DNA from 4 places in the Catenuloplanes indicus genome. Region 1 is predicted to be linked to each of the others. Evidence: riboswitches for the same ligand, from Rfam matches in the RefSeq annotation. Region 1 holds a riboswitch; each other region holds the start of a gene.
The links. A riboswitch is a leader RNA that binds a small molecule or an ion and turns the genes downstream of it on or off. The one in region 1 is predicted to bind cobalamin.

Region 1 (7,370 bases):
CGACACCTCCGCCGTGGCCGTCGCGGGCTTCTCCTGCGGCGGGCTGGAGGCGTACGCGGTCTCCGACGACCCGCGGGTCACCACCACACTCATCTTCAGCAGCGGCCTGCTCACCGACGCCGACGACTACCAGCTGCGCCGGCTCACCAAACCGATCGCGTACTTCATCGGCGGGCCGGGCGACATCGCCTACCCGAACGCCGTCGACGACTGGGGCAAGCTGCCGTCCGGGCTGCCCGCGTTCATGGGCAACCTGAACGTCGGGCACGGCGGCACCTACGACCAGCCCAACGGTGGCGAGTTCGGCCGGGTGGCCGTGCTGTACCTGAAATGGCGGCTGAAGGGCGACGTCTCGGCCGGCACCGCGTTCGCCGGTGCCGGCTGCGGGCTCTGCGGCGGTCCCTGGCAGGTGCAGCAGAAGAACCTGAGCCTCGGCGGCCCGGCGCCCACCACCCCGCCGCCGACCGGCGGGGCCACGGCCTGCACCGCGGTCTACACGGTGCAGAACCAGTGGAACGGCGGATTCGTCGCCGGTGTGACCGTCACCGCGGGAAGCGCGGCGATCGACGGCTGGCGCGTCACGCTCAGCCTGCCGTCCGGTGCGTCGGTCACCTCGGTCTGGAACGCGGCCGGCACCGGCACCAGCGGCACCGTGACGATGACCAACGTGGCGTACAACGGGCAGCTGACCCCGGGCCAGAGCACCACGTTCGGGTTCCAGGGCACGGGCACCGGCGCCGGCGCCGGGACGACCTGCACCAACATCTGACCGCCACCCGCCCGGGGCCTGATCGGCGCTGCGTCGGGAAGGACCTCGGCCCGCAGGCACCGGCGCGGTCCGCACCGGGGTCGGACCGGCGCGGATGCCCGACATGGACGGCATCGCCACGACCGAGCGGATCACCGCCGCCGATCCGGCACCACACGTGCTGGTGCTGACCACGTTCGACCTGGACGACCACGTCTACCGTGCACTGCGGGCTGGCGCGAGCGGTTTCGTGCTGAAGGACGTCACCCCGCCTCGGCTGATCGACGCGATCCATACGGTCGCCGCCGGCGAGGCCCCGCTCGCGCCCAGCGTGACCCGCCGCCTGATCGCCGCGTCCCTGCACCGGACCGCCGCGCGACGCTCGCTCGACGGCATCACGCCACGCGAACGGGACGTGCTCGCCCTGATCACCCGGGGCCTGTCCAACAGCGAGATCGAAGCGACCATGCACATCAGCCGCGGCACGCTGAAGACCCACATCGGCAGCCTGCTCACCAAGCTGCACGCCCGCGACCGTGCCCAGCTGGTGATCGCCGGCTACGAGTCCGGCCTGGCCACGGGTTGACGCCATGCCATATCTGCGCCGGCCCGAGCAGGGCCAAGGGAATACAGCCACACCGCAGGCCAGCCCGCGTGGCGGGCCGGAGCCGATCGCGGCCCGGGGCGTGCCCCCGGCTCCGGCCCGCAGCGCGTCAGTCGAGCCAGGCGTTGCCGGGCAGCTCGCTGAGCTGGTTGAGGTCGAGGGTCGGCGTGATCGGCGAGGCCGGGGCGAGACCGAAGTGCTCGACCGACTTGCGTACCCACTCCGCCGAGTCGATGTTCAGCGGGCCGGAGACCCACAGGGCGTACGGCAGGTTGACGAAGCGTTCCTCCTTGACCGCCCTCAGATCGCGGGACGCCGGGTTGGCCTTCAGCACGTCGACCTTCTGCTGGTAGGTCTGGCCCGAGTAGTCGACGAAGAAGATGATGTCCGGGTCCGAGGCGGCGAGCCGTTCCCAGCCGACCTCGGTCCAGGTGTCGGACACGTCGGCGGTCGCGTTGACGACGCCGGCCGCGTCGAAGACCGCCTGCGGGCCGCCGTACGAGCCGGAGGTGAAGATCGCGTCGGTGCCCGAGTCGAACAGGAACGCGGTCGGTGCCTCGCCACCCTTCGGCGCGGCGGCCAGGGCCGCGCGACGCTGGTCGATGTCGGCGACGACCGCGTCCGCGGCCGGGCGGTGACCGGTCAGCTCACCGACGTTGCGCAGGTCGGTGGTGAGCGCGGTCCACGCGTCCATCGTGCCGCGCGCGCCGTCCTCCTGCTTGCACGTCTCGCTGAGCAGGTACGTCTTGATGCCGTGCGCGGTCAGGTCCTCCGGCATCAGGTTGCGCGACTCGCTGAACCCGTAGCCGTACCCGGCGAACATCATCTCCGGGTTGACGGCCAGGACGTTCTCCAGCGTGGGGTACTGGTCCCCGACCACGGTCAGCTCGTCCACCCGCGCGTCCGGGTAGGCGAGCCGGAGCACGTCCCGGTCGCGGTCCAGCCCGGTGACCGCGACCAGCTGGTCGCGCGCCCCGGCGGCCAGCGCGATCGAGATGATGCCGCCGTCGTAGGCGTAGAGCCGGGTGACCGGAGCGTCCACGCTGACGTCCTGCCCGCAGTTCTGGACGGTGATCGCACCGGCGGCCGCGCCGGAGCCGGCCTCGCCGGAGGCGCACGCGGTCAGGCTCAGCACGAGGGCGGCGCAGACCGCGGTACGGATACGGCCGGACGAAACGGGACTCATGTCGGTGGGGCGTCCTCTCGGGGGTGGATGAGCAGGTGGAGCTGCGGGCGCGTGGGGTGCGGCACCTGCACCGAGCCGACACCGAAGTGCGACTCCAGGTGCGCGCTGCTGAGCACCTCGGCGGGCGGCCCGACGGCGACGACGGTCGCGGGCTCGGTCGCCCGGTCCGCGCCCGGATGCCAGCCGACGACGGCCAGCCGGTCGAAGAAGCGCAACGCCAGGTCGAGGTCGTGCACCGTGGCCACCAGCGTGCGGGACTGCGCGGCGAGGACGTCCAGCAGGCCGAGCTGCCAGGCGACGTCGAGGTGGTTGGTCGGCTCGTCGAGCAGCATCACCGGGCACCGCTGCACCAGGCCCCGGGCCAGCACCGCCCGGCGCCGCTCGCCGCCGGAGAGCTGGTCGCAGGCGGTGTCGATCCGGCCGGCCAGCCCGACCGCGTCGAGCGCGTCGCGCACCAGGTCCTGCTCGGCCCGGCCACCGCGCGCCCAGGGCCGGGTCTGCGGCACCCGGCCGAGCGCGACCATCTCGCCGACCCGCAGGTCCGCGGTCACGATGTCCTCCTGCGGCACGAACGCCAGCCGCCGGGCACGCTCACGCGCCGGCATCCGCCGCAGATCGACCAGCCCTTCCGACGCCAGCGGACCACCCCGGCCGGCCACCCCAAAGCCACCACCAGGCCCGCCGGAGGCCGCCACCGTGCCGGCATCGGCGGTCGCGGCAGGTGTGGCGCTGAAGGTTGCCGTTGCATCAGTGCCAGCGGGCACTGCCGTGCCGGCTTCGCCGATAACCGCTGTGCCGTCGCCGACTGGCGGTGCCGTGCCGGCGCCCGCGACCGCTTCTCGGCCGACATCGCCGATCAGCGCACGTCCGGCGCTGGGGGTCAGCACGCCGGCCAGCACGCGCAGCAGCGTCGTCTTTCCGGCGCCGTTCACGCCGATGATGCCGAGCCGCATGCCGTCCGGGACCTCGAGGTCGACGTCGCGCAGCACGACACGGCCGCCGAGCCGGGCCGCGACGCCCTCCAGCCGGAGTGCGATCACCGGTCACCGCCGAACCGGTACTGGGTCCGGCCCATCAGCAGCAGGAACAGCGGCGCCCCGAGCACGCCGGTCACCACGCCCAGCGGGATCTCCTGCGGGCGTACCGCGACCCGGGCGAGGACGTCGACCCACACCAGGAACACCGCGCCGGTCACGGCCGCGACCGGCAGGACGACGCGGTGCCGTGCGCCGACGACCAGGCGGGCGGCGTGCGGCACGATCAGGCCGACGAAGCCGACGCCGCCGCTGACCGCGACCAGCACGCCGACCAGCACGGACAGGCCGACGAACAGCGTGGTCCGCAGGCCCGCCACGCTGATGCCGAGTGCGGCGGCGGTTTCCGGGCCGGCGGCCAGCGCGTCCAGCCACCGGTGGATCGCCAGCATGCCGGCGCCGAGCACCGCGACGAGCACGGCGGGGATCCACAGCTTCTCCCAGGTGGCGCCGCCGACACTGCCCAGCATCCAGAACATCACCGAGTTCGCCGCGCGTGCGTCGTCGCTGAGGAAGACCAGCAGGGACGCGATCGCGGACAGGCCGGAGGAGAGCACCACGCCGGACAGCACCAGCCGCAGCGGGGTCAGACCGCCCTGCGCGGTGGCGATCAGCCAGATCAGCACGGCGGAGCCGACCGCGCCCAGTAGCGCGCCGGCCGAGACGGCGTAGATGCCGAACCCGGCGAGTGCGCCGGTGGTGATGGCGGCGGTGGCGCCGACCGAGGCGCCGGAGCTGATGCCGAGCAGGTACGGGTCGGCCAGCGAGTTGCGGACCAGGGTCTGCATGCCGGCACCGGCGACTGCCAGGCCCGCGCCCACGACCACGGCCAGCAGCGCGCGGGGCAGGCGCAGTTCCCAGACGATCACGTCCCAGCGCCCGGGTGCGGCGCCGGTGAGGCGGTCGGTGACGGCGGCGACGACGTCGGCCGGCGGTATGCGTTCGGAGCCGAAGGCCAGCGAGGCGATCACGCTCAGCACGGCCGCCACGGCCAGCACGATCATGAGCGGCCAGAACGGCAGCCGCCGGGGCGGTCTCAGGTGCACGGCGAGGGGAGCCTCTCGGTCCGGAGACCCTGATCGCGAGAGTCCATCGACAGCAAGGTGAGCCGACAGGTCTTCGGACTCGGGGTCAGCCGGTGGCACGGCCTTCCCAGGGAAGGGTCCCCAGTGGCGTCGTCGTGCCGCCGTCGCCCTTACCGCTGCGCGCCAGTCCCGGAATCGCACCGGAGTTCCCTGGCATCCGTCAGGATGCGGTCGACTCGCGCCGGACAGTAGCACACGCGTCCCGCCGGCCGGTTCCGGCGACCGGCGGGACGCGACGGCCGTCACTGCGGCGTGGTCAGCCCGTACTTCGCGCGGAACTTCTCCACCCGGCCCGCGGTGTCCAGCAGCCGCTGCTTGCCGGTCCAGAACGGGTGGCTGGCCGCGGAGATCTCCACGTCGAGCACCGGGTACGTGTTGCCGTCCTCCCATTCGACGGTCCGGTCGCTGGTGGCCGTCGACCGGGTCAGGAACGAGAAGCCGGCACTGCGGTCGCGGTAGACCACGTAGTGGTACGACGGGTGGATTCCGGATTTCATGGCGATGGTTCCTTTCGTTGACGATCCCTACGCCTGCGCGTGCGAGGCGCGGGTGAGTTCCGGCAGCGGGAAGCAGCCGGCGAACGGGTCGTCCCAGCCGCGCCAGCCGTCCGCGCCCTCGGCCAGTTCCGCGTCGGTGAGCAGGCACGCGGTCAGGTCGCGGTGCAGGTCGGCGGCGTCGGTGTCGACCCCGACGAAGACCAGCTGGGTGTGCCGGTCCCCGTAGTACGGGTCCCAGTCGACGTCGGCGGCGAGCCGGCGCCGGTCGCCGGCGTGCGCGAGGTGGGCCGCCGGCAGCGCGTCCAGCCAGTGGCCGAGCGCGCAGAGCGAGATCGCGTACCCGGCCGACTCCCAGACCAGCGTCGTGTCCGGCTGACTGGCGATCCAGCAGACGCCGCGTCCCCGTACCGTCTCCCCGGTCACGCGTTCCAGCAGTGCGTGCAGGCGCCGCGGATGGAACGGCCGGCGTGCCCGGAACAGCAGCGACACCACGCCGCAGTCCGGCGCCGGCTCATCGGCGCCGACCGCGTACCCCTCCAGGCTCCGGGTCAGCGGATCCGGCGCCGCCGGGTCGTGACGCGCGACGGCCGGCGGCGTGACCGACCCGGCGGGCAGGTGCACGTGCGCCGCCCACGGCGCGAGCCGGTGCAGCAGGACCTGCAGCCGCGCCGTCTCCAGCCCGCCGCCGGGCGCCTCCCCGTGCAGCACGACCGTGTCCGCGTACTCGATCTGATGGCAGACCACCTCGGCCACGGACCGCCGGTCGTCGTCGGCGGCGTGCAGCCCGCGATCGGCGAGATCATCGGTGCTGTCCAGGTCGTCGAGCAGGTGCGCGGCGTCGGCGACGGTGACGTAGGCGCCGATCCCCAGCCGCCGGTGCACCGCGTGGTGGTGGGCGTAGGCGTCGGCGAACATCCGCGGCTCGATCGCCTCCGGCAGCACCAGGACCAGATCAACCCCTTCGTGGGTACGGGTGAGCCGCTCCAGCAGCGGAAGCAGTTCCTCCCGCAGCGTGCACGACACGCACCCGTGCACCAGCGTGACCGGCACGTCCTCCAGGACCGCGGCCGCGGTGCTGACCCGGCGGCGCAGGTTCCCGGACACGTCGTAGCTGATCAGCAGCGCACCCGCGGCCCGCACCGCCCGCGCGGCCGCGAGCGTGGCGCCCGCCCGGAAGCCGCTGACCACGGTGAGCGCGACCCGGTTCTGCGACGTCATCCCGGCGCGGCCGATCAGGCGTGCGCGGGGTGCGCGTCGGCGGGGTCCCATTCCGGGAACGGGTCCGGCAGCGCACGCCAGGCGTCCTCGCCGGCCGCGATCTCGGCCGGTGTGAGCAGGCAGCCGCGCAGGCCCCGCTGGATCCGGCCGATGTCCAGACCGACCCCGATGAAGACCAGTTCCTGGGTACGGTCGCCGAACCGCGGATCCCAGCGCCGCTCCAGCAGGGCCCGCTCGTCCGGGTCGTCCGGCCACTCACCGGTCGCCGCGACGGACAGCCCCGCCGGGTCGAACCGGCCGCTGGGCCCGGCCTGCGACCACAACCCGATCGTGTCCGGCCGGCTGGCCAGCCAGAAGAAGCCCTTCGCCCGCAGCACGCCGGACGCGACGACGTCCCGCTCCAGGAAGTCCATCAGCCGCTGCGGGTGGAACGGCTCGGGCGCCCGGAACACGGTGCTGCTGATGCCGTACTCGAGGGTCTCCGGCACGTGCTCGCCGTTGAGCTCGGCGGCCCAGCCGGGCGCGGTCTCGGCCGCCTCCATGTCGAAGCGGCCGGTGTCGATCAGTTCGCTCGCCGCCACCCGGCCGAACGTGGTGCAGACCTGCCGGGCGCGCGGGTTGAGCCGGGTGACCAGCGCCCGTACCGTGTCCAGCTGCGCCGGTGTGACCAGGTCGGTCTTGTTGATCACGACCAGGTCGGCGAACTCGATCTGGTCCACGATCAGGTCCGCGACGGTCCGGTCGTCGTCGTCGAACGCGGCGATCCCGCGGCTCTCCAGCGACTCACCGGCGGCCAGGTGGGCCAGCACGTGCGGCGCGTCGACGACCGTGGCCATCGTGTCCAGCCGGGCCAGGTCGTCCAGCACCGCGCCGTCGGTGTCCCGCACGCCGAACGCGAACGTGGCCGCGACCGGCATCGGCTCGGAGATGCCGCTGGACTCGATCAGCAGGTAGTCGAACCGGTCCTGCCGGACCAGCCGGACGATCTCCTCGAGCAG
Region 2 (7,370 bases), 7.4 Mb from region 1:
ACTGGAAGTAGTCGTCCGAGTCCGCGATGTCGTGCTCACGCGTGTCCACGTTCTTCGCCGCGATCGACATGCGCTTGTAGACCGTTTCCATGTCGGCCCGCGCCGCCACGCCGTCCAGCCCGCGGCCGTAGGCGTAGCCGCCCCACACCGCGTACACCTCGGCCAGGTCCGCGTCGCCGCGCCAGTTCCGGCTGTCGATCAGCGGCAGGATGCCGGCACCGTAGGCGCCCGGCTTCGACCCGAAGACCCGCAGCGTGGCCCGCCGTTCGTCACCGTGAGCGGCGAGATCGGCCGCCACGTGCGCCCGGACGAAGTTGAGTTCCGGCGACTCGTCGAGCGAGGCGACCAACTGCACCGCGTCGTCCAGCAGCGCCACCACGTGCGGGAACGCGTCCCGGAAGAACCCGCTGATCCGGATCGTCACGTCCACCCGGGGCCGGCCCAGCTCGTCCAGCGGGATCACCGCGAGCCCGTTCACCCGGCGCGACGCCTCGTCCCAGGTCGGCCGTACGCCGAGCAGCGCCAGGATCTCCGCCACGTCGTCACCGGCCGTGCGCATCGCGGCCGTGCCCCACACCGACAGCCCGACCGACCGCGGCCACTCGCCGGTGTCCGCGCGGTAGCGGCCGACCAGCGAGTCGGCCATCGCCTGCCCGGTCTCCCAGGCCAGCCGGCTCGGGATCGCCTTCGGGTCCACCGAGTAGAAGTTCCGGCCGGTCGGCAGCACGTTGATCAGGCCGCGCAGCGGCGACCCGCTCGGCCCGGCCGGCACGTAGCCGCCGTCCAGCGCGTGCAGCAGGTGCGCCATCTCGTCCGTGGTGCGATCCAGCCGCGGCACGATCTCCGTCGCGGCAAAAACCAAGATCTTTTCAACCAGCTCCGGGGTACGTACGGCCGCGCGCGACACCGCACTCCGAGCGGCGGCGGGGTCCCACCCTGCCGTTTCCATCTCCTCGACCAGGGACTTCGCCACCGCTTCCACCGCGTCCACGTCGGACATCGACTCCGAGCCGTCCTCGGCCAGGCCCAGCGCCTCGCGCAGCCCGGGCAGCGCCGCGACCTGGCCGCCCCACATCTGCCGGGCCCGCAGCATCGCCAGCACCAGGTTGACCCGGGCCTCGCCGCGCGGCGGCTCGCCGAGCACGTGCAGCCCGTCGCGGATCTGCACGTCCTTGACCTCGCACAGCCAGCCGTCCACGTGCAGCAGGAAGTCGTCGAACTCCGCGTCGTGCGGCCGGTCCGTGATGCCCAGGTCGTGGTCGAGCTTCGCGGCCTGCAGCAGCGTCCAGATCTGCGCGCGGATCGCCGGGAGCTTCGCCGGGTCCAGCGCCGCGATGTTCGCGTGCTCGTCCAGCAGCTGCTCCAGCCGGGCCATGTCACCGTACGACTCCGCGCGCGCCATCGGCGGCACCAGGTGGTCGACCAGCGTGGCGTGCGCGCGGCGCTTCGCCTGCGTACCCTCGCCGGGGTCGTTGACCAGGAACGGGTAGATCAGCGGCAGGTTGCCGAGCGCCGCGTCCGGCCCGCACGCGGCGGACAGGCCCACGGTCTTGCCGGGCAGCCACTCCAGGTTGCCGTGCTTGCCGATGTGCACGACCGCGTGCGCGCCGAAGTTCGCCGCCAGCCAGCGGTAGGCGGCCAGGTAGTGGTGGCTCGCCGGCAGGTCCGGGTCGTGGTAGATCGCCACCGGGTTCTCGCCGAACCCGCGCGGCGGCTGCACCATCACCACCACGTTGTTGCCGCGCAGCGCGGCCAGCACGATCTCGCCGTCCGGGTCCTGCGAGCGGTCGACGTAGAGCTCACCCGGCGCCGGTCCCCAATGCTGCTCGGTGACCTCGCGCAGCTCCGCCGGCAGCGTGGCGAACCAGGCGCGGTACTCCGCGGCCGGGATCCGCACCGGGTTGCCCTCCAGCTGCTCCTCGGTCAGCCAGTTCGGGTCCTGGCCACCGGCCGCGATCAGCGCGTGCATCAGCGCGTCGCCGTCCTGCGCCGCCACGCCGGGGAAGTCGCCCACGTCGTACCCGCGCTCGGTCATCGCCTTGATCAGGCGCACGGCGGAGGCCGGGGTGTCCAGGCCGACCGCGTTGCCGATCCGGGAGTGCTTGGTCGGGTACGCCGACAGCATCAGCACGATCCGCCGCTCGGCCGGCGGGACGTGCCGCAGCCGCGCGTGCCCGAACGCGATGCCGGCCACCCGCCGCGCCCGCTCCGGATCCGCGACGTAGACGGTCAGCCCGTCCGCATCGGTCTCCTTGAACGAGAACGGCACCGTGATGATCCGCCCGTCGAACTCCGGCACCGCGACCTGGGTCGCCGCGTCCAGCGGCGACAGCCCGTCGTCGTTGCCGTCCCAGGTGGCCCGGTCGCTGGTCAGGCACAGTCCTTGCAGGATCGGCACGTCGAGCGCGGCCAGCGCGCCCACGTCCCACGCGTCGTCCTCGCCGCCCGCCTGCGCCGCCGCCGGCGCGATGCCCCCCGCGCCGCCCGCGGCCAGCACGGTCACGATCAGCGCGTCCGCCTCCCGGAGCGAGTCGAGAAGATCCTCCCCGGGAGTACGCAGCGAGGCGCAGAAGATCGGCAGCGCCTTCGCACCGGCCTCCTCGACCGCGTCCGCCAGCGCGTGCACGAACCCGGTGTTCCCGGCCATGTGGTGCGCCCGGTAGTACAGGATCGCGATCCTCGGCCCGTGCTCGTTCGCGCTCCTCTCCCGGGGCAGGCGCCCCCAGGCCGGAGCCGGTTCCGGCGCCGCGAACCCGTGCCCGGTCAGCAGGATCGTGTCGCTCAGGAAGTGGTGCAGCTCGGCCAGGTTCGCCGGGCCGCCGTGCGCCAGGTACATGTGCGCCTCGGCCGCCAGGTTCGGCGCCACCGTGGACCGCCGCATCAGCTCCGCGTCCGGCGCCTGCTCGCCACCCAGCACCACGACCGGCCGGTCCTGCGCCCGCAGCGCGTCCAGCCCTTCCTCCCACGCTCGGTAGCCGCCCAGGATCCGGACCACCACCAGCTCCGCACCGTCGAGCAGACCCTCGAGATCTTCCACCGCGGTACGGGCCGGGTTCGCCAGCCGGAAGTCCGCCCCGCTGGCACGGGCACTGAGCAGGTCGGTGTCGGACGTCGACAGCAACAGGACGCGGGCCACCGCGGGCTCCTCCCTGGGGTCCGCGCCCCAGATCGTGACGGTTGTCGCGGCGACCGGAGTCTCCTGGCTCCCGGATCGACGCTCGCCCCCACCTTCCCGCCGTACCGTCCGGCAGTGGTCTTGCTGGGGTCCGCTCCCCGGTGACAGTGGCGGGACCGCGCCGGCCTCGCACCGGACTTCCTCCACCGTCGCCGCGCGCTTGTGCAGCCCTCCCACTTTCCCGACCCCGCCACCCACCCGTCAAGCCACCCCCAGTGATCTTGCTCGCCCTCCCCGCTCTCCGAACGCGCCGCGTCTCGCTGTGGCGCTCCGGTCTCGCGGTGGTGACCCGGCTTCGCTGCGCCCTCGGTTTCGCTGCCCCCGGCTTCGCTGCGGTCAGCCGGCTCCGTACGGGCAGCCGGGCGCTCCGCGCTCGAAATATCGCAATATCCCACCCCGCGCGACAGGCGCCGTCGCCGGCGAACGACGCTGCTCAGCCCTGTGTGATCAATCAGTGGAGCGTTTGGGATATCAACTTCGCTAGATGACCTCCTTTTCGCTCCACTGATTGATCACACAGGCTTCAGACCCGCAGCGGATGCGATCACCAAGTGCGGCAGCGGCAGGCTTTATCCGGAAATTTCGGGCGGCTGGCACACCTGTCCGGTGCGGTTCGTGCTTGAGAACGTCGGCATCCGCCGGTTCCGCGGTTGCGGTCGGGTCCCGGGGTGAACGCGCCGGGCACGTTGCGCCCGACATTTCGACATTTACAGGTCTCGCGGTTGCGGTCGCCCCTCGCGCCAGACACACCGGGCGCTTCGCGCCCGACATTTCGGCGTTTAGCGCCGCTGGCCCCGCAGCGCCCCGCGCTTCGGCCCGAAACGTCAGTAGCGGCCGGGCCTCGGCATCGATCCCTCACCCCGGCCCCGGAACGCTCGGACCCGCGGACGGTGAGGCGTGCCTACGGCAGTGGTACGGACCCGGTGCGTGCGGCGGGCGCGGTTGTGACGCACGTCGGGTCGTGGTGGCCGAAGGTGAAACGGTCTCCGCGACAACCCGTAGTATCCGCCGCATGTCCCCGCTTCCCGCTTCCGATCACCGGACCGTGCCGCAGCCGGCACCCTCCGGCGTCTCCGGCGGCGTGACGCGCACCGGTCCGGATGCCTGCCCGACCGCGCTCCAGGTCCACGCGGCCGCGGACGGCGGCCTGGCCAGGGTGCGGATTCCCGGCGGCGTGATCACCGCGGACCAGGCCCGGGTGCTGGCCCGCGCCGCCCGCGACCTCGGCGACGGCCACCTCGACCAGACCTCACGCGGCAACCTCCAGCTCCGCGCGCTCCCGCCCGGTGCCGAGATCGAACTCGGCGCCCGGCTGGCCGACGCCGGCCTGCTGCCCTCCGCCACCCACGAACGCGCCCGCAACATCGTCGCCTCCCCGCTGAGCGGCCTCGACGGTGCCACGCTGATCGACGTGCGCCCCTTGATCGACGCGCTCGACCGGGCTCTGCTGGCCTCGCCCGCGCTGGCCGCGCTCTCCGGCCGCTTCCTGTTCGCCCTCGACGACGGGCGCGGCGATGTGGCCGCCCTCCGCGCCGACGTCTGCCTCGCCGCCACGAACACCACCGAGTTCGCGCTGCTGCTCAACGGCGTCGACCACGGCCTCCGCGTCCCCATCACCGCCGGAGCGAACAGTCCCGCACCCGCCGGCGCGAACAGTTCCGCGCCCGCCGAGGCGAACGGCCCCGGTCCCGCCGAGGCGAACGGCCCCGCGTCCGCCGAGGCGACGCTTTCAGGTGGCGCCCAGGTGGCCGGTGTCATGGTCGCGGCCGCGGAGGCCTTTCTCGCCGAGCGCGCGGCGCAGGGTTCCGCTGGCTGGCGCATGTCCGAGATCGATCAGGGCGCGGACCGCGTCGCCGCACGTCTCGGCGCGACCGTCGCCGCACGTCTCGGCGCGACCGCCGCCGCGGTCACCCCGGCCTGGACGCCGCCTGATCCGCCCGCCGGCGTGATCACCGGTGCCACTGGCGCCACCGCGCTCGCCGCGATCATCCCGCTCGGCCGGATCTCCGCGACCCAGCTCGACCTGCTCGCCGCCGTCGCCGCCGAGGGCGCGGGCGAACTGCGCTGCACGCCGTGGCGCGGCGTCGTCATCCCCGGCCTGCCGGACGCCGCCCGGCTGCCCGCCCTGGCCGCCGCCGGACTCGCCGTCGACAAGCACTCGCCCTGGTACGGCATGACCGCCTGCGCCGGCCGGCCGGGCTGCGCGAAGTCCCGCGCCGACGTGCGCGCGGACGCCACCACGGTCGCGCTCGGCCTGCCGCAAACCGCGCCGGGTCCGCTGCCGGTCCACTGGGCCGGCTGTGAGCGCGGCTGTGGTCACCCCGCCACCCCGCACGTGCGCGTCCTCGCCGAGCCCGGCGGCTACCGCGTCGACGTGCCCGGCCGCACGCCCGCGGTGGCCCTCACCGATCCCGGCCGTCTCGCGGCGGCCGTCGCGGCCGCGCGGGCGGCCGGCACCTCGAACACCGCACAGGAGACCGGCGCGTGACCGATTATGACTATGTCCGGGACGGCGCGGAGATCTACCGCCGCTCGTTCGCCACGATCCGGGCCGAGGCGCGGCTGGACGGGCTGCCGACGGACGTCGCGCGCGTCGCGGTCCGGATGATCCACTCCTGTGGGATGACCGATCTGGTGGACGACCTCGCGTACTCCCGGGACGTGGTGGCCAAGGCCACCGCGGCGCTGCGCGCGGGCGCGCCGATCCTCTGCGACGCGCACATGGTCGCGGCCGGTGTCACCCGGAAGCGGCTGCCCGCGGACAACGAGGTCGTCTGCACGCTGCGCGACCCGCGCGTACCGGCGCTGGCGGACGAGCTGGGCACCACGCGTTCCGCGGCGGCGCTGGCACTCTGGCGGGACCGCCTCGACGGCGCCGTGGTCGCGATCGGCAACGCGCCGACCGCGCTGTTCCGGCTGCTGGAGATGCTGGACGCGGGCGCGCCCCGGCCGGCCGCGATCATCGGCATCCCGGTCGGTTTCATCGGCGCGGCCGAGTCGAAAGAGGCGCTCGCCGTACACCCGATGGGTTGTGAATTTCTGGTTGTGCACGGCCGCCGAGGCGGCAGCGCGATGACCGCGGCGGCGCTCAACGCCATCGCCAGCGAGGAGGAATGATGAGCGGTCGGCTCTACGGCGTCGGGCTCGGACCGGGCGATCCGGAGCTGGTGACCGTCAAGGCCGCCCGCCTGATCGGCGCCGCCGACGTGATCGCCTTCCACAGTGCCCGGCACGGGCGCAGCATCGCGCGCGGGATCGCCGCACCCTACCGGCGGGACGGCCAGATCGAGGAGGCACTGGTCTACCCGGTGACCACCGAGACCACGAACCATCCGGGCGGCTACCGCGGCGCGCTGGAGGACTTCTACGCGGAGGCGGCCGCCCGGCTCGCCGCGCACCTCGACGCGGGCCGCGACGTGGTGGTGCTGTGCGAGGGCGACCCGTTCTTCTACGGCTCCTACATGCACATGCACAAACGCCTTTCCGCACGGTACGTCACGGAGGTCGTCCCCGGCGTCACCTCGATCGCGGGCGCCGCGGCCGAACTCGGCCGTCCCCTGGTCGAGGCCGAGGAGACGCTGACCGTGCTGCCCGGCACGCTGCCGCCCGCGGATCTGGCCGCCCGGCTCGCGTCGGCCGACTCCGCCGCGATCATGAAGCTGGGCCGGACGTTCGGCGCGGTCCGCGACGCGCTGGAGACCGCCGGCCGGCTCGACGACGCCTGGTACGTCGAGCGCGCCACCACCGCGCAGCAGCGCATCGCGCCGCTGTCCGAGGTGGACCCGGCGACCGTGCCGTACTTCTCGGTCGCGCTGCTGCCCAGCCGTGTGCACGCGGCGACCGCGGCCGCGCTGGCCTCGGCTGCCTCGGCGGAGGAGCCGGCCGGTGCGGTGACCGTCGTCGGGCTCGGGCCGGCCGGCCGCGAGTGGCTGACGCCGCAGGCACAGGAGGCGTTGAGCGCGGCCACCGACCTGGTCGGGTACGGTCCGTACCTGGACCGGATCCCCGGTAACCCGCGGCAGGTCCGGCACCCCAGCGACAACCGGGTCGAGTCGGAGCGCGCCGAGTTCGCGCTGACGCTCGCGTCCCGCGGCCGGCGGGTGGCCGTGGTGTCGTCCGGCGACCCCGGCGTCTTCGCGATGGCCAGCGCGGTGCTCGAGGTCGCCGCGACCGAGCCGTACGCGTCGGTCCCGGT
Region 3 (7,370 bases), 8.7 Mb from region 1:
CCAGGCCGCGCTGACCGCGGCCGGGTTCACCGTCGACGCCGTCGACCTCCCCGCGCTCGGCCACCGCCGCGACGGCACCCCGCGCTGCCGCCTCCTCCTCGCCCGCAGGCCCGTCTGAGCCCGCAGGCCCGTCTGAGCCCGTCCGGGTCAGGGCATGCCCGCGGCGGCGCAGGCGGTCTGGAGCGGGCTGATGTCGTCGAGGTCCATCGGGGGCAGCGGGATGGCATCGCTGAGGATCGAGCCGCCGTCGCGGTGCAGGCGGTCGTAGAGGCCGGCGGTCTGGAGCACCTCCTCGTCCGACCGTTCGAGGTCCTTGCCGATCTGCGCGCGCTCGGCCAGGTCCGGGACGGTACCGGCGACCGCGTGCGCCTCGAGGCGCGCGCAGGCGGCGATGCCCGGGTCCTCCGGTGCGGGAATGAGCCAGAAGACCGCGGCACCGACCGCGGCGATCACGGCGATACCGCGGGCGAACGCGATCGCGTTCGCCCGGTTGACGGTCACCGTCCACGGATCGTCGGGCGTTTCGGAATACGTCACGAGCGAAGATCATCCGATAGACGGAACCGCGCCGCATCCCCTTTCCGGCGCCCGGTGGCGGCTCGGCGGTCCGGCGTGACCGGACCGCCGCCGAGAGCCGAGATCCCGCCTCCGGGATCGGGGATCAGGCCTTCAGCGCCGCCGACACCAGGTCCCGCGCCTCCTCCTGGATCTGCGCCAGGTGGTCGTCGCCCTTGAAGGACTCCGCGTAGATCTTGTAGACGTCCTCGGTGCCGGACGGCCGGGCCGCGAACCAGCCGTTCTCCGTCGTCACTTTCAACCCGCCGAGCGCGGCCCCGTTGCCCGGCGCGGACGTGAGCGTGGCCGTGATCGGCTCACCGGCCAGCGACGTCGCCGTGACCTGGGACGGCGACAGCTTCGCCAGCACCGCCTTCTCCTCGCGGGTGGCGGGCGCGTCGATGCGCGCGTAGGACGGCGTGCCGAACCGCTCCACCAGCTCGCCGTAGTGCTGGGACGGCGACTTCCCGGTCACCGCCTGGATCTCGGAGGCGAGCAGGCAGAGCAGGATGCCGTCCTTGTCGGTGGTCCAGACCGAGCCGTCGCGGCGCAGGAACGACGCGCCGGCGCTCTCCTCGCCGCCGAACGCGACGGAGCCGTCGAGCAGGCCGGGCACGAACCACTTGAAGCCGACCGGCACCTCGATCAGGCGGCGGCCGAGCGACGCGGCCACCCGGTCGATCATCGAGGAGGAGACGAGCGTCTTGCCGACCGCGGCGTCGGCGGACCAGCCGGAGCGGGAGCCGTACAGGTACTGGATCGCGACCGCGAGGTAGTGGTTCGGGTTCATCAGGCCGCCGTCCGGCGTGACGATGCCGTGCCGGTCCGCGTCCGCGTCGTTGCCGGTGGCGATCTGGTACGCGTCACGCTTGCCGATCAGCGACGCCATCGCGTACGGCGAGGAACAGTCCATCCGGATCTTGCCGTCCCAGTCCAGCGTCATGAACGGCCAGGCCGGGTCGGTCTCCGGGTTCACCACGGTCAGGTCCAGGCCGTGCCGGGACGCGATCTCGCCCCAGTACGCCACGCTGGCGCCGCCGAGCGGGTCCGCGCCGATCCGCACGCCCGCGTCGCGCACCGCGTCCAGGTCGAGCACGGACGGCAGGTCGTCCACGTAGGACGCGAGATAGTCGTACCGGCCGGTGGTGTCCGCGTTGACCGCGCGCGCGTACGGCATCCGCCGCACGCCGGTCAGGCCGTCGGCGATCAGCGCGTTCGCCCGGTCCTGGATCCACTTGGTGGCGTCCGTGTCGGCCGGGCCGCCGTTCGGCGGGTTGTACTTGAAGCCGCCGTCGGCCGGTGGGTTGTGCGACGGCGTGACGACCACGCCGTCCGCGAGCCCGTTGCGCTTGCCCCGGTTCGCGGTCAGGATCGCGTGCGACAGCGCCGGCGTCGGCGTGAACCCGTCCCGGCTGTCCAGCAGCACGGTGACGCCGTTCGCCGCGAACACCTCGACCGCGCTTATCGTGGCCGGCTCGGACAGCGCGTGCGTGTCCCGCCCGATGAACAGCGGCCCGTCGACGCCCTGCTCCTCCCGGTACTCACAGATCGCCTGGCTGATCGCCACGATGTGGTCCTCGTTGAACGCGGACTTCAGCGACGACCCACGGTGCCCGGACGTACCGAACGCCACCTGCTGCGCGGGCACGCTCACATCCGGATGCCGATCACGATAGGCGGCGAGCAACTCCGCCACATCGATCAGATCGCCCGGCTCCGCGGGCTGGCCGGCACGGGGGTGAACAGACACAGCGGTCTCCTCGGGTTCGCGCATGAGGACGTCTCCCCCCGACCCTAATGTCCACCAGCGCCACCCGCCCGCCACACCCCCAAGATCAAGAACGTCCGGAGCTGATGTTCCCACTTCCGGCGTGGCCGCTGTGATGTCCGTACCGCCGGGTTCTGGATCCGGCCCCGGAGGCGCGCGAGCGGGACGGGTAGGGTGCGGGGTGGCACGAACTGTTGCGAGGTGCCCGGCCGGAGGCGGCCGGGAGAATCGGGAAGCCGGTGTGAATCCGGCACGGGCCCGCCGCGGTGACCGGGGAGCCGCCGCCCATGCGCGTACGCGCGGCCACTGGCCCTGACCGGCTGGGAAGGCGGGCGGTGAGGTGACGATCCGGGAGTCCGAAGACCGGCCTCGCGCCTGGTGACCCCGGCATGCCCGGGGCCGGACCGCAGCGGGAGCCTGCCGTGAACCATGACCTGTACGAGATCATCCACCGTCGCCGCGACGTGCGCGGCCAGTTCACCGGCGAGCCGGTGCCGGACGACGTGCTGGACCGGGTGCTCGACGCCGCGCACGCCGCACCGAGCGTGGGCCTGTCCCAGCCGTGGGATTTCGTGATCGTCCGCGGGCGCGCGGCGCGGGAGCAGTTCCACGCGCACGTACGCCGGGAGCGAGAGATCTTCGCGGCCACGCTGGACGGTGACGCGGCGGCCCGGTTCGCGCGCATCAAGATCGACGGAGTGCTGGAGTCGACGCTGTCCATCGTGGTCACCTACGACCCGGACCGCGGCGGTCCCGCCGTGCTCGGGCGGCACGCGATCGCGGACGCCGGCCTCTACTCCGCCTGTCTCGCGGTGCAGAACCTGTGGCTGGCCGCGACCGCGGAACGGCTCGGCGTGGGCTGGGTGTCGTTCTACCGCGAGGAGTTCGTCCGCGATCTGCTCGGCATCCCGGCGACGATCCGGCCGATCGCGTGGCTGTGCATGGGGCCGGTCACGCACCTCGAGGAGACCCCGGACCTGGAACGCCACGGCTGGCGCCGACGCCGCCCACTGCACCTCGCCCGGCACGACGACCGCTGGGGCGGCCGGGACCGGCGATAGGCCGGCGGGTCACGGAACGTGGTGGCGGGTGCCGCGGCGGCGGATCAGTGGCGTGTGGCGCGCTCCGGGGACGGCGCCGTGTGCAGCGCGGACGCGGTCAGCAGGGAGAGCGCGAACACGCCGATCAGGCGGGCGCCCGTGGTGTGCACCAGGAAGGCGCCCGGCAGCTGGGAGATCAGCACCGTGCCGGCCACGGCCACCAGCGCGGCGGCACCCCAGAACCGGCCCCGCCGCGTCGCCACGGCCGGTGGATCGCCGTGCCAGGCGCGCAGCAGCCGGCGTCGTCCGATGTGGACCGCCAGCAGCAGCGAGGCGATCGCGCCGCCGACCGTCGAGGCCAGATCGGCGACCGGCGCGTGCTCGGTGACCGCGTCCCAGACCTGGTGGGACGCGGCACCGAGCAGCGCCGACAGCACGGTCACCAGGAACGCCGGGCGGCTCGCGCCCAGCACGCCGTAGTCGCGCGGCGCCAGCCACACCGGCCGCGCGGGCAGGTGCGCGGCGACGACCGGCGCGGCCCGGCGCACCAGGATCGCGCACGCCAGCGTGACCGGCAGGCAGAACAGCGGAAGGCCGGCCGGCCCGTGCGCCAGCTGGTAGAGCGCGATACCGCGGACCGACTCCAGGACGGTGCCGTCCAGCGCGTACGCCAGGTCCGGCGACGCCGACCCGATCACCAGCGCCACCCCGTCGAACCAGCGTGGCCGCCACAATTTGAGCGGGAGCGGTAACGCGGCGTGCGAGGGGAACGTCAGCGGCATGCCCGCACCCTAGCGATGGATGAGGTCAGCGGGCGTGGCGGCGGTGCAGGCCGGCGAGCCGGCCGAGCGTGTCGGTCACGGTGCGGCGCTGCCGGTCGGTGAGCGCGGCCGCCGCGTCGGCGATGTCGTCCGCCAGTGGCCGCAGCTCGTCAACCAGCCGCTGCCGCGCGTACGGCGTGATCGCGACCGTCTGCCGGCGCCGGTCCGTGAGGTGCGGCCGCCGTTTCGCGAAGCCGCGCTGCTCCAGCCGGTCGACCAGCCCGGTCGCGGCACCGGACGTGACACCCAGCAGCCGGCCGAGTTCGACCGGACCCATCGGTTCGCCGGAGATCGAGAGGTGCTTGAGCGCGAGGTAGTCGCCCGCGGTCAGGCCCATGCGGCGGGCGACGGCCGCGTCGAGTTCGGCGGCGGCGACGGCGAGGTGGTGCACGGCCCACGCCAGATCGCCCGCGGCGGACGGATGCTCGGACATGCGGAAGAGCATACGATGGCTTAGAAACTAAGCTGTCCACAATGGGAGGTACCGGCGGGCGACCGCATCCGCTCACTGACGCTCGCCGCTGCGACCACCGCGTTCGTGGCCACGCCCACGCTCGGCGCGGTCTTCGGCAACGGCGAACGGACCCGCCGGTACGACACGGTGATCACCCCTCCGGCGTACGCCTTCTGGGGCTGGGCTCCGATCTTCGCCGGCATCGTCGCGTCGACCGGTGATCGCGGCGTTCGTGGCCGGTGCGGCGGGGTCCGGCGGTGGCCGGTGCGGTCGGGCCTGGTCGTTCGGGCGGTGGCCGATGCGGTCGGGCCTGGCGGTTCCGGCGGCCGGTGCGGCTGGGTCCGGCGGTTCCGGTGGCCGGTGGTGACGCCGCCAGAGGAGTCCGGCCGCAAACAGGCCAGCCTCCTAGGATGCGGTAGGCGGTGTGCCGGACCCGCCGGTGACCGCAGCCGCACCAGCGGATCGTTCCGGGCCCCTTCGCGGCGTTACCGGCGGATCGTTCCAGGCGTTTCGCGGCGGCCCACCGGCGGATCACTCCGGGCGCTCCGCGACGGCTGCCAGCGGATCGCTCCGGGCGCTGCGCGGCCGGAATTTCGATACTTGGCAGGCGGTAAGACGAGAAGGGACGCGGAGCGCCGAGATTTGGTATTTGCCGATCGCGAAGGCGGCGCTCGTCCCGGCGGTGCCCGGGCGTCCGGGGCTCAGTGCAGCGCGGCGGCGGGCTGGGAGTCGGCGACGGTACGGGCGGCGCGGACGAAGGCGGCGACCGCCGGGGAGCGGGACGAGGCCGGCCAGACGACGGAGAGCGACACCGGTTCCAGATCCGGTACCGGCCGGTATGCGATGCCCGGCCGGGGGAAGCGCCGCGCCACCCACTCGGGCAGGAACCAGACCGCGCTGCCCACCTCGACCAGGCTGAAGATCTGCGAGAGGTCGCGCAGCCGGGGTGCGGCCGGCGGCGCGACCCGGCCCTGCTCGGCCGGTGAGCCGTAGGGAAGCCGGCGGCCGGCCAGGTCGGGCAGCCGGATGACCGTGCGCGCCGCCAGCGGGTCGGCCGCGGCCAGCGCGACCACGGTCGGGCCGGTCAGCAGCGGTTCGGCGTCCAGGCCACGGGCCTCGAACGCACCGGGCAGCAACGCCACGTCGGCTCGCCCGTCACGCAGCGCCCGCTCCTGGTCTCCCGGCCCGCCGAGCAACAGCTCCACCGGTGGCAGCGGTGCCCCGGGTGACGGCCCGGCCACGATGCCGGGTGACCGCTCGAACGGCACCCCCGCGCCGCGATCCGCGGTAGCTGGGCCGCCCGCGGCGTAGGCGTCCAGGATCGCCGGCAGCAGACCGCCGTCGAAGTCCGCCTTGAGTGCGAGCCGCAGTACCGGCCGCACGGCTCGCCGGGCGCGGTGTTCCGCGGTCGAGATCGCGTCCAGGGCGACTCGCGCGTCCGCCAGCAGCGTCTCGCCGGCCGGGGTGAGCGTCACCTGACGGGTGGTGCGCACCAGCAGCGGGACGCCCAGCTGCCGTTCCAGGTCGCGGATCGCGCGGGACAGCGGCGGCTGGGCCATGCCGAGCCGGGTGGCGGCGCGGCCGAAGTGCCGTTCCTCGGCCACGGCGACGAAGTATCTCAGCTGCCGGGTCTCCAGCCCACTCATACCAGCACGGTATCAATCCGGACGCAGACGGTCTTTCCGTACCGCCGGGGTGTGGGGTTTGACTGTGACACGTCGATACCGCACGGAGGAAGAGAAACGATGATCGTAGTTACCGCTCCCACCGGTCAGATCGGTGCGCACGTGGTGCGCGGGCTGCTCGACGCGGACGTGCCGGTCCGGGTGGTCGCGCGTGATCCGGCGCGGCTGGCGCCGGGAGTCGCCGCGCAGGCCGAGGTGGTGACCGGCTCGCACGGTGACCCGGACGTGATGGCCGCGGCCGTGGACGGTGCGGACACCGTGTTCTGGCTGGTGCCGCCGGATCCGGCCGCGGCGGGGGTGGATCAGGCCTTCGCCGGGTTCGCGCGGCCGGTGCTGGACGCGCTCGCCGGCCGGCGGGTGGTCGCGGTGTCCGCGCTCGGGCGCGGGACGCCGGTCGCGGCGCGGGCCGGGCGGGTGACCGCCACGCACGCGATGGACGACCTGATCGCCGGGACCGCCGCGGCGTACCGTGCGCTGGTGACGTCGTCCTTCATGGACAATCTGCTGCGGCACGTCGGGCCGATCATCACGGACGGCGTGTTCTACGGCCCGCACCGGCCGGATCTGGCGATGCCGCACGTCGCCACGCGGGACGTCGCCGCGGCCGCGGTCCGGCTGCTGCGCGACCGCACGTGGACCGGGCGGGCCGAGGTGCCGGTGCTCGGCCCGGAGGATCTGACGTTCGACCGGATCGCGGAGATCGCGGGTGAGGTGCTGGGGCGGCCGGTCCGGTACCGGCAGGTGCCGGGGGACGCGTTCGTGGCGGCGATGATGCGGGCCGGGAACACCGAGCCGATGGCGCGGAGTCTGCTGGACATGGCACTGGCCAAGAACGACGGCCTGGACGCGGGCGTGGCGCGGACGCCGGGCACGACCGGGCCGACCACATTCCGGCAGTGGTGCCGGGAGGTGCTCCGGCCGGCGGCGGAGCGTAGTGCCGCGATCGCGGGTGGTGCCGGAGGAAGATAGCCGACAGCGGGGCTGGCCGAACGGCCGGTGACCTGGGGTTTTCCGGCGTGCGAGGGTACCGCTCGTGTCTGCACAGGA
Region 4 (7,370 bases), 6.5 Mb from region 1:
TTCCGCGTGCGCCCAGCCGAGCGTGCGGACCACGGCCTCGAGCACCCGTGGCCCGGCCTCGGTCGCGCTCGCGGCCTCGGCCAGCGCGGACGCGACCGCCAGCTCACAGTCGCGGAACCGTTCGGTGCGCTTCAGCTCGGTGACGTCCTGGAGCGCGATCACGGCGCCGAGCCGCTCACCGGACGCGTCCGCGATCGGCTGGCCGTCCACCAGCAGCACGCGCGGGCGCTGCATCGGCGAGTCCGCCAGCACCTCCAGCCCGTGCAGTTCCTCACCGGCGAACGCGCGGGACAGCGGCGTGTCGTCCGGCGCCATCGGCCGCCCGTCCGCGTGCCGGAGCCCGAAGTCGAGCGGGTGGCCGCCGGACGCGAACGGCTCCGGCGTACGCCCGGTGAACCGCAGCATCGGCGCGTTGATCAGCACCCGGCGGCCGGCCGCGTCGCAGGCGACCACGCCGTCGTGCAGGTTGTCCAGCACCGCGTCCAGGAAGCGCCGGTGCCGGTCCGCGTTCTCCAGCGCCTCCCGCTCGGCCACGAACGTGCCGCACACCTCGGCCGCGTGCCCGACCACGGACTGCTCCGCCGCGGTCCAGTCGCGCGGCGTGTAGTCGACCACCGCGCAGACGCCGACCACCGCGCCGGTCCGGGACCGGACCGGATAGCCGAGGTAGGCCCGCGCGTCCGCCTGCCGCACCGGCGCGTCCGGCGGTACCCGCGCGTCGTCGAGCACGTCGTGCACGACCAGCGGGCAGCCGGAGTCCAGGATCACCCCGGCGAGCGTGGACGCGGCCGGGATCGCGCCCAGGTCGGCCCAGGCGGCGGGCAGGTGGTAGCCGCCGCTCATCAGCATGCGGCGCCCTTCCAGCAGCTGGACCAGGCCGGTCGGCGCGCCGGTCGCCCGCGCGGCCAGTTCCGCGAGCCGGTCCGCGGCGTCCTGTGAGAGCGAGCGGCGCGAGACGTGCACCCAGTCCGCGTCCGTGCCGGTCACGGCGGTGCTGCCCGTCGTCGCCACCGGCCCGTTCCTCTCGTCGCGCCTGCTCTTCTCCTGTCAGGTTAAAGCGGCGAGCTGCCTCAAAACCGGCAAATCACGGACCGGCGCGTACGACGTCCGCGCCCCACCGCCCGATTCCGCACCGCTCGGCGCCATGCCGGAGCGGCACGCACGGCCGCCGCCCGGAGCAGCGGGCGGCGGCCTGGTGGGTCAAGCCGCGGTCGCGGCCACGTCCGGGCGGACCGCCCTCGGCGACCGTGGAGTGAGCAGCAGGCCCAGCGTGGCGCCCATCGTCGCCCACATCGCGGCCAGCTCGGCCAGCGACGCGACCCGGAAGTCCCAGATCAGCTGCGGCGGCACGTCCGCCGGGAGCTCTCCGCCGGTGGCCGGCCAGATCAGCATGAGCACCGTGTAGCCGGCGATCCCGGTCAGCACGCCGGCGGTCACCGCGAGTGGCGCCGACTGCCCGCGGGCCACCAGCACCTGCCGGACCAGCACGGCCAGCCAGGAGATCGCCGCCGCGGCCGCGATCAGTGACAGGTACTGCGCGGTGCGTGCGCCCACCGTGTCCGGGTCGCCGACCGCGGGCGGGTTCGCCGGGTACTTCAGCGCCGGGACCAGTGCGAACGACACGAACCCGAGGAACGCCAGCAGCGTCGCCCGGCCGAAGTCGGTGCGCCCGGGCAGCCGGTGCCGCACCCGCGCGAACACCACGGCCAGCACCAGCGCGAGGCAGACCGCGACCGCGAGCGCGGCCACCATGCCGCCGGCGATCTGCGTGGCGCGGCCGACGAGCGCCTCCTCCGCGGGCTCACCCGCGGTGCGCGCCTCCTCCACGGCGAGCGCGCGCTCGATGACCGGCTCGACGACGACGAAGGCGACCAGCGAGGCGGCCACCCCGGCCGCGACGCCGGCGAGCGCGCCCCGCCGCAGCACGCCGCCCAGCGTGACCGCGCCCATCAGTGACACGGAACGCCGAGCGCGTGCCGGCCGTCGTGGGTGAACTCGTGCAGGTACTCCGCGACCGCGCCGGTCGTGACCAGCCCGTTCTCCTGCAGCAGCAGGTAGAACACGACGAGCGCGACGACGGCCAGCAGCCAGGCGAGCAGCGGCACCCGGATCGGGGCGACGGCGGGGTCGACGGCCGGTGCGGAAACGTGGGACGGCATGATGAATGATCCTCTCGTCCATGCCTCGTGGCGATGTGATGCGTCGCCATGGCCGGTCTCCTGGCTCCCGGATCATCACGCCCGCCCCGGCCTTCCCAGACCCGCGAGGATCCGGTGGCGAGGGTGGAGCGGGCACTCCCCGGTCACAGTGGCGAGGACCGCGCCGGAATCACACCGGCTTCCCGAGCACCATGGCCCGCGCAGCGTACCGCCGCCCGAATTCCGCGGACAAGAGCTGGTGATCGATGCCCCACATGATCGAGGCGCCGTGCACAGCGTGCACGGCGCCTCGATGACCGGCTCTAGACCTGCTCGTCCTCGGTGGGGGAGCGGTGGAAGATCACGTCGTAGATGCGGCGGTGGGCCGCGATGCCACGGCGCTCGAACTTCGTCATCGGACGGTGCTCCGGCCGCGGCGCGAACCGGTCGAACGCGTTGGTCAGGCCCGGTTCCGCGGTCAGCGTCTCCAGCATGGCCTCCGCGTACTCCGCCCAGTCGGTGGCGCAGTGCAGCGTGCCGCCCGGGCGCAGCCGCGAGCGGAGCAGCCCGACGTGCGCGGGCTGGATCAGCCGGCGCTTGTGGTGCCGCGCCTTCGGCCACGGGTCCGGGAAGAAGACGTGGATCGCGTCCAGCGAGCCGGGCGCGAGCTGGTGACCGACCAGCGTCAGCGCGTCGCCGAGCGCGACCCGCACGTTCGTTAGGCCGCGGCGCTCGCTCATGCTCAGCAGGTTGCCGACGCCGGGCGTGTGCACCTCGACCGCCAGGTAATCGCGCTCCGGGTCGGCCGCGGCCATCGCCACGGTCGCCTCACCCATGCCGGAACCGATCTCCAGCACCGTGGGCGCCTCGCGGCCGAAGAGCGCGGCGAGGTCGAGCGGCAGCGCCGTGGCCGGGTCGAGCGGCACGTCGACGCCGTGGCTCTCCCACAGCCGCTCCATCGCGTCGTGGTGCTTCGGACTCATCCGCCCCCGGCGGGGATGGAACGTCCGCACCCGGGCGGGAGGCAGCGCGTTGATCTGATCGGCCAGCGCCTCCATGTCCGCGGACAGCTGGAGCGCTTCGTCAAGATCAGTGTTCGTCTCGATACTCATCAGACCCAAGACAATACCCAGCGGGTACGACAGAAGCGCAGCTCCCGCCGTACCCGTGCTGGGGTTTAGTGGTTGTTTGCGGGTGTTTATCCGAAAGTGCAGGTAGTGGCAGGAGTCGGATTACTCCCCGTCCACGACGCGATGAACCCGGCCGTGGTGGAGGCGCCCGGCGCGAGCACGCCGTTCCAGGACGCGTTGCTCACCGTGACATCGACACCCGATTGGGTGACATTCCCACCCCACGCCTGCGACACGGTCTGCCCGGCGCCGAACGCGAACCGCGCGGTCCACGACCGGCTGGCCGCGCTACCGCCGTTGGCGATCACCACCTCGCCCTGGAAGCCGCCCTGCCACTGACCGACGATCGTGTACGTGGCGGTGCAGCCCCCGCCGGAGCCGCCGGTGGGCGTGGGGCTGCCGGTCGGTCCGGGCGTCGGGCCGGCCGTCGGCGACGGGCTGCCGGTGCCGGTCGGCGTCGGCGTGGGCTGGGTGCCGTTGATGGCCGCGACCAGCGGCGCATACCACCTGTTCGCGATCTTCGCGTCGCCGGCCGCGTTCGGGTGCACGCCGTCGCCGGTGTCGGTCGCCGGTACGAAACCGGTCCACTGATCCACCACCGTGATCGGCGACGCGGCCGTGCTCCTCGACGCGGCCCACGCCGGGATCGCCGCGTTGAACGCCACGGTCCGCGCCGCGCACTCGGTGCAGCTCGGCGGGTCAACCGGGATGATCTGCGCGACCAGGATGCGCATGCCGGGATTACCGGCACGCATCTGGTCGACCAGCGTGGAGAACGCGGCCAGGATCGTGGCCGGTGCGATGTTGCTCCACACGTCGTTCGTGCCGAGGTGCATCATCACGACGTCCGGGTCGGTCGCGGCCAGCCAGCCCGGCAGCAGCGACTGGCCGGCGATGTTCGTGGCCAGGTAGCCGCCGTGGCCCTCGTTCTCGCCGTCGTAGGCGAAGCCGCAGCCCTGCGGCGGCAGCGTGCCCACGAAGTCGGTGTTCGTGACGCCGGCGGCCTGCAGCTTCTGCCAGAGCAGCGCGCGCCAGCAGCCGGGCGAGCCGGTGATCGAGTCGCCCAGCGCCATGATCCGTACCGGATCGGCCTGGGCCTCGAGGTCGTTGCCGGCCAGCGCGGGCCGGATGGTGATCAGCGCGAGGACGACCGCGGTGATCGTCACGATGGTGGCGAGGATGCCGGGAAGACGGGGGCGCCGTCGGCGGTTCACGGGCATGATTCATCTCCGAACGGGTTCGCTGCGGTGGAGAACTGCAGCGTGGCGAGGCTCCCGGCCGGCTGGTGAGGGGGAGGCTCTGCCCTGCCTCCCGCGCGGCGGGCCCGTACGGCTCCGCGGCTATCTTAGGTCAAAGTTCGTCTATGGACGGGGCTCCGGCTGCGATCCCTGGCGCAGCGCGGTCCGCGTGCTGCCGGACGTGTCCAGCTGGAAGATCCACGAGCGTCCGTCGCGCTCCCCGGTGAGGTACGCGGTGCGCGCGGTCCGGTAGCTCAGCTCCCGGTCACCGGGCACGCCGAGGGTGCGCTTGGCGCCGGTCGCCGGGTCGTACTCGATCACGGTCAACTTTGCGGACGTGCTCGCGGTCCAGGTCAGGCGTGCCCCGTCCGGCCGCCACGACGGCACGGTCGCGGACCCGCTCTTCTGGCCCCCACCGCCGAACGTGGCCACCGCGCGCTCACCCGCGTCCGCCACGGTCCCGATCGTCAGGCACGCGTCGTAGATCGACTCGCACATCCCGCCCCGGAAGGCGATCCGCTTGCCGTCCGGCGCCCAGGAGACCGTGTCGTCCACCGCGATCCGCTCACTCAGCGTGCCGCCGCGGGCGGGCTCCGGCTTCTCCGCTGGCAGCGGCTGCCCCTTGCACTCCGCCGGGAACAGCACCTCCGGCGTGGTCTTCCCGCTGGTCGCGACCCGGTAGACGACCGGACCGCCGGTGCACCCGGGCGCCGCGAACGCCAGCCACTTCCCGTCCGGCGACCAGTCCGCACCGCCGGACGCGTGCGCACCCAGATCGCGCCGCCCGCTGCCGTCCGCGTTCATGACCCAGATGCGGTTCTTCAACAGGTACGCGATGCGCTTGCCGTCCGGCGACCACCGCGGCCGCGCCGCGCCCCCACCGGTGGTGAGCCGCTTCTCCACGGCTCCCCGCAGCAGCATGACGTTCCCGTCCCGCACGAACACCAGCTCGTGCCCGGCCGCCTTGACGTTGACGGCTGCCTTGACGTTGACGGCCGCCTTGCCCGCGGCCGGTGCGGGCTGCGCGTGGGCGACGGCGGGCAGTGCGGTCAGAGCCGCGATCGAGAGTGCGGCCGTGAATCCGGCCCGGCCGGCCCTGCGTGCGGCGTGCCGGCAACGGCTGATGGTCCTGCGCATCACGGTCCCCCGAGCTCGTGATTCCGCGATCCTGCGGCGATCGCTGCCGTGCTTCACGGGACACGATCGTCGCAACCGAACGGCACCTGAGTGCTTCCCGGTCAGCACCTTAGACGGCTTCGCCCGCAAAAACCGGATTTACCGCAAATCGGGCGCGTCCGAGTGACGCGCGGCCCGGCAACCCGCAGCAAGCGGGCCGCCGGGCCGCGCGGTCGGCGGGCTCGTTCAGCCGGCGATGCCGTTCAGCCGGCGATGCCGGCCACGTGACAGGGTCGGCCAGGTGGCGCGATGTCGGCCAGGTGGCGCGATGTCGGCCAGGTGGCGCGATGTCGGCCAGGTGGCGCGATGTCGGCCAGACGGCCGGGGCGGCCAGCTGGCAGGGGGCGGGTGGCGGGGTCGGTCAGGCGGCGGGGGTGGTCGGGCCGGAGTGGTCAGGCAGCGGTGGACCACATCGCGGCGAACGCGGCGGCCTCGCCGGTGAGCCAGCGGTGGATGTCGGCGGGCTTGGTGGCCGGGTTGGCGCGGAAGACGTCGCCGCGGCGCACGTCGACCAGCACCGGCTCCGCGTGCGGCAGGATCTGGTCCATGTGGGCGGCCATCAGGTGCAGCGTGGCCACCACGGCCTCGTCACCGGGCGGCGCCTCGTCGAAGTGCAGGCGGACGGCCTCGGCGCGGCCCCCCTCGTACCGCAGGCCGAGGTGGGGGTTGATCTTGACGGGCAGTCCGCCGATCACCGCGAGCGCGTCCCGCGTCTGTGCGAGCCACACCTTGTCCAGGTCGCCGAGCGTCTCCACGTAACGCGTCGCACCCGCGGCCGACACCTCGTAGAGCGGTTGCCAGCGCGGCTTGACCGCCTTGACCACGGCCGCGAGATGCGTGCCCGGCGTGCGGAACTGGATGTCGGCCTTGAGCGCCTTGACGAGCTGACCGTGTGGGTTGAAGCCCGATTTGGCCTGCCGCGCCCGGCGGAGCCCGCTGACGAAGGAGGCCTTTTTCGGCCCGGTCCGGCCGACGTAGCGGGTGAACGAGAGCATCGTCGCGTACGGCGTGAGATCGGTCTCGAGAGTGGGCACGGTTGAAGATCCTCCCTGGTGGGGTGGTGTCTTTCGAACACACATACTAATCGACGGGTACGACATTTCCCACCCGCGGTGGCCGTACGGTGATGTCCCGTCCGTCGATAGATGGCCAGTCCGCTCGAAGTTGGCCATCGGCGTGGCCGCGTCCGCTTGAAGGTGGCCACTGACGCGGTGCCTGTTGGAGCCCCGCGCTTCCGGGGTGTCGGCGGCGAAGCTTACGATCATGCGCTCGGGGACGGGGGCAGACATGGACATCGACGGGTTTTGGGCGATCATCGAAGGCTCGGGGCGGGGTACCGAGCCCGTCGAGCGGGGAAAGTGGATCGAGAGGGCGCTGGCCGGGCTGAGCGTGGAGGATCTGGTCGACTTCCAGGATCACCTCGACGAGCAGATGAGCCGGGTATGCGGCGACTTGATGGGCGAGGCTGCCACCTTGATCCTGTGCGGCTGCGGCGACGACAGTTTCTGTCGGTTCCAAGCGTGGCTTGTCGGTCTGGGGCGGGAGACCCTGGACCGGGTGGCCGACGACCCGGACCTGCTCGCTGACGAGCCCGAGGTGCGACGGCTGGCTGAACGGCATCCGCGAGACTGGACGAACGAGGAGTACCCCTGGTTCGAGGAACTCGAGTTCGTCGCCGTTCACGAATA

Region 2: it holds a riboswitch for cobalamin, as region 1 does, so the genes downstream of both, cobN (cobaltochelatase subunit CobN) here and J2S42_RS02435 (FecCD family ABC transporter permease) in region 1, are expected to answer to the same signal.
Region 3: it holds a riboswitch for cobalamin, as region 1 does, so the genes downstream of both, bluB (5,6-dimethylbenzimidazole synthase) here and J2S42_RS02435 (FecCD family ABC transporter permease) in region 1, are expected to answer to the same signal.
Region 4: it holds a riboswitch for cobalamin, as region 1 does, so the genes downstream of both, J2S42_RS31555 (CbtB domain-containing protein) here and J2S42_RS02435 (FecCD family ABC transporter permease) in region 1, are expected to answer to the same signal.

The regions. Positions count from the first base shown of each region.
Region 1 is NZ_JAUSUZ010000001.1:445,323-452,692, reverse strand. Features, by position in the region: gene J2S42_RS02455 (cellulose binding domain-containing protein) at 1-769, shown strand, start outside; gene J2S42_RS02450 (LuxR C-terminal-related transcriptional regulator) at 873-1,334, shown strand; gene J2S42_RS02445 (ABC transporter substrate-binding protein) at 1,462-2,538, opposite strand; gene J2S42_RS02440 (ABC transporter ATP-binding protein) at 2,535-3,578, opposite strand; gene J2S42_RS02435 (FecCD family ABC transporter permease) at 3,575-4,576, opposite strand; cobalamin riboswitch at 4,666-4,848, opposite strand; gene J2S42_RS02430 (type B 50S ribosomal protein L31) at 4,900-5,154, opposite strand; gene J2S42_RS02425 (GTP-binding protein) at 5,182-6,372, opposite strand; gene J2S42_RS02420 (GTP-binding protein) at 6,387-7,370, opposite strand, start outside.
Region 2 is NZ_JAUSUZ010000001.1:7,836,524-7,843,893, forward strand. Features, by position in the region: gene cobN (cobaltochelatase subunit CobN) at 1-3,136, opposite strand, end outside; cobalamin riboswitch at 3,194-3,318, opposite strand; gene J2S42_RS34990 (ferredoxin-like domain-containing protein) at 4,188-5,663, shown strand; gene J2S42_RS34995 (precorrin-8X methylmutase) at 5,660-6,292, shown strand; gene J2S42_RS35000 (precorrin-2 C(20)-methyltransferase) at 6,292-7,370, shown strand, end outside.
Region 3 is NZ_JAUSUZ010000001.1:9,110,292-9,117,661, forward strand. Features, by position in the region: gene J2S42_RS40870 (class I SAM-dependent methyltransferase) at 1-118, shown strand, start outside; gene J2S42_RS40875 (hypothetical protein) at 148-537, opposite strand; gene pgm (phosphoglucomutase (alpha-D-glucose-1,6-bisphosphate-dependent)) at 662-2,329, opposite strand; cobalamin riboswitch at 2,506-2,709, shown strand; gene bluB (5,6-dimethylbenzimidazole synthase) at 2,746-3,384, shown strand; gene J2S42_RS40890 (DUF4184 family protein) at 3,429-4,145, opposite strand; gene J2S42_RS40895 (MarR family winged helix-turn-helix transcriptional regulator) at 4,171-4,617, opposite strand; gene J2S42_RS40900 (LysR family transcriptional regulator) at 5,340-6,284, opposite strand; gene J2S42_RS40905 (NmrA family NAD(P)-binding protein) at 6,384-7,292, shown strand.
Region 4 is NZ_JAUSUZ010000001.1:6,942,359-6,949,728, forward strand. Features, by position in the region: gene J2S42_RS31545 (sensor histidine kinase) at 1-1,011, opposite strand, end outside; gene J2S42_RS31550 (CbtA family protein) at 1,201-1,950, opposite strand; gene J2S42_RS31555 (CbtB domain-containing protein) at 1,950-2,159, opposite strand; cobalamin riboswitch at 2,193-2,367, opposite strand; gene trmB (tRNA (guanosine(46)-N7)-methyltransferase TrmB) at 2,462-3,196, opposite strand; gene J2S42_RS31565 (cellulose binding domain-containing protein) at 3,337-4,488, opposite strand; gene J2S42_RS31570 (TolB family protein) at 4,630-5,643, opposite strand; gene J2S42_RS31575 (hypothetical protein) at 6,075-6,761, opposite strand; gene J2S42_RS31580 (DUF4240 domain-containing protein) at 6,970-7,370, shown strand, end outside.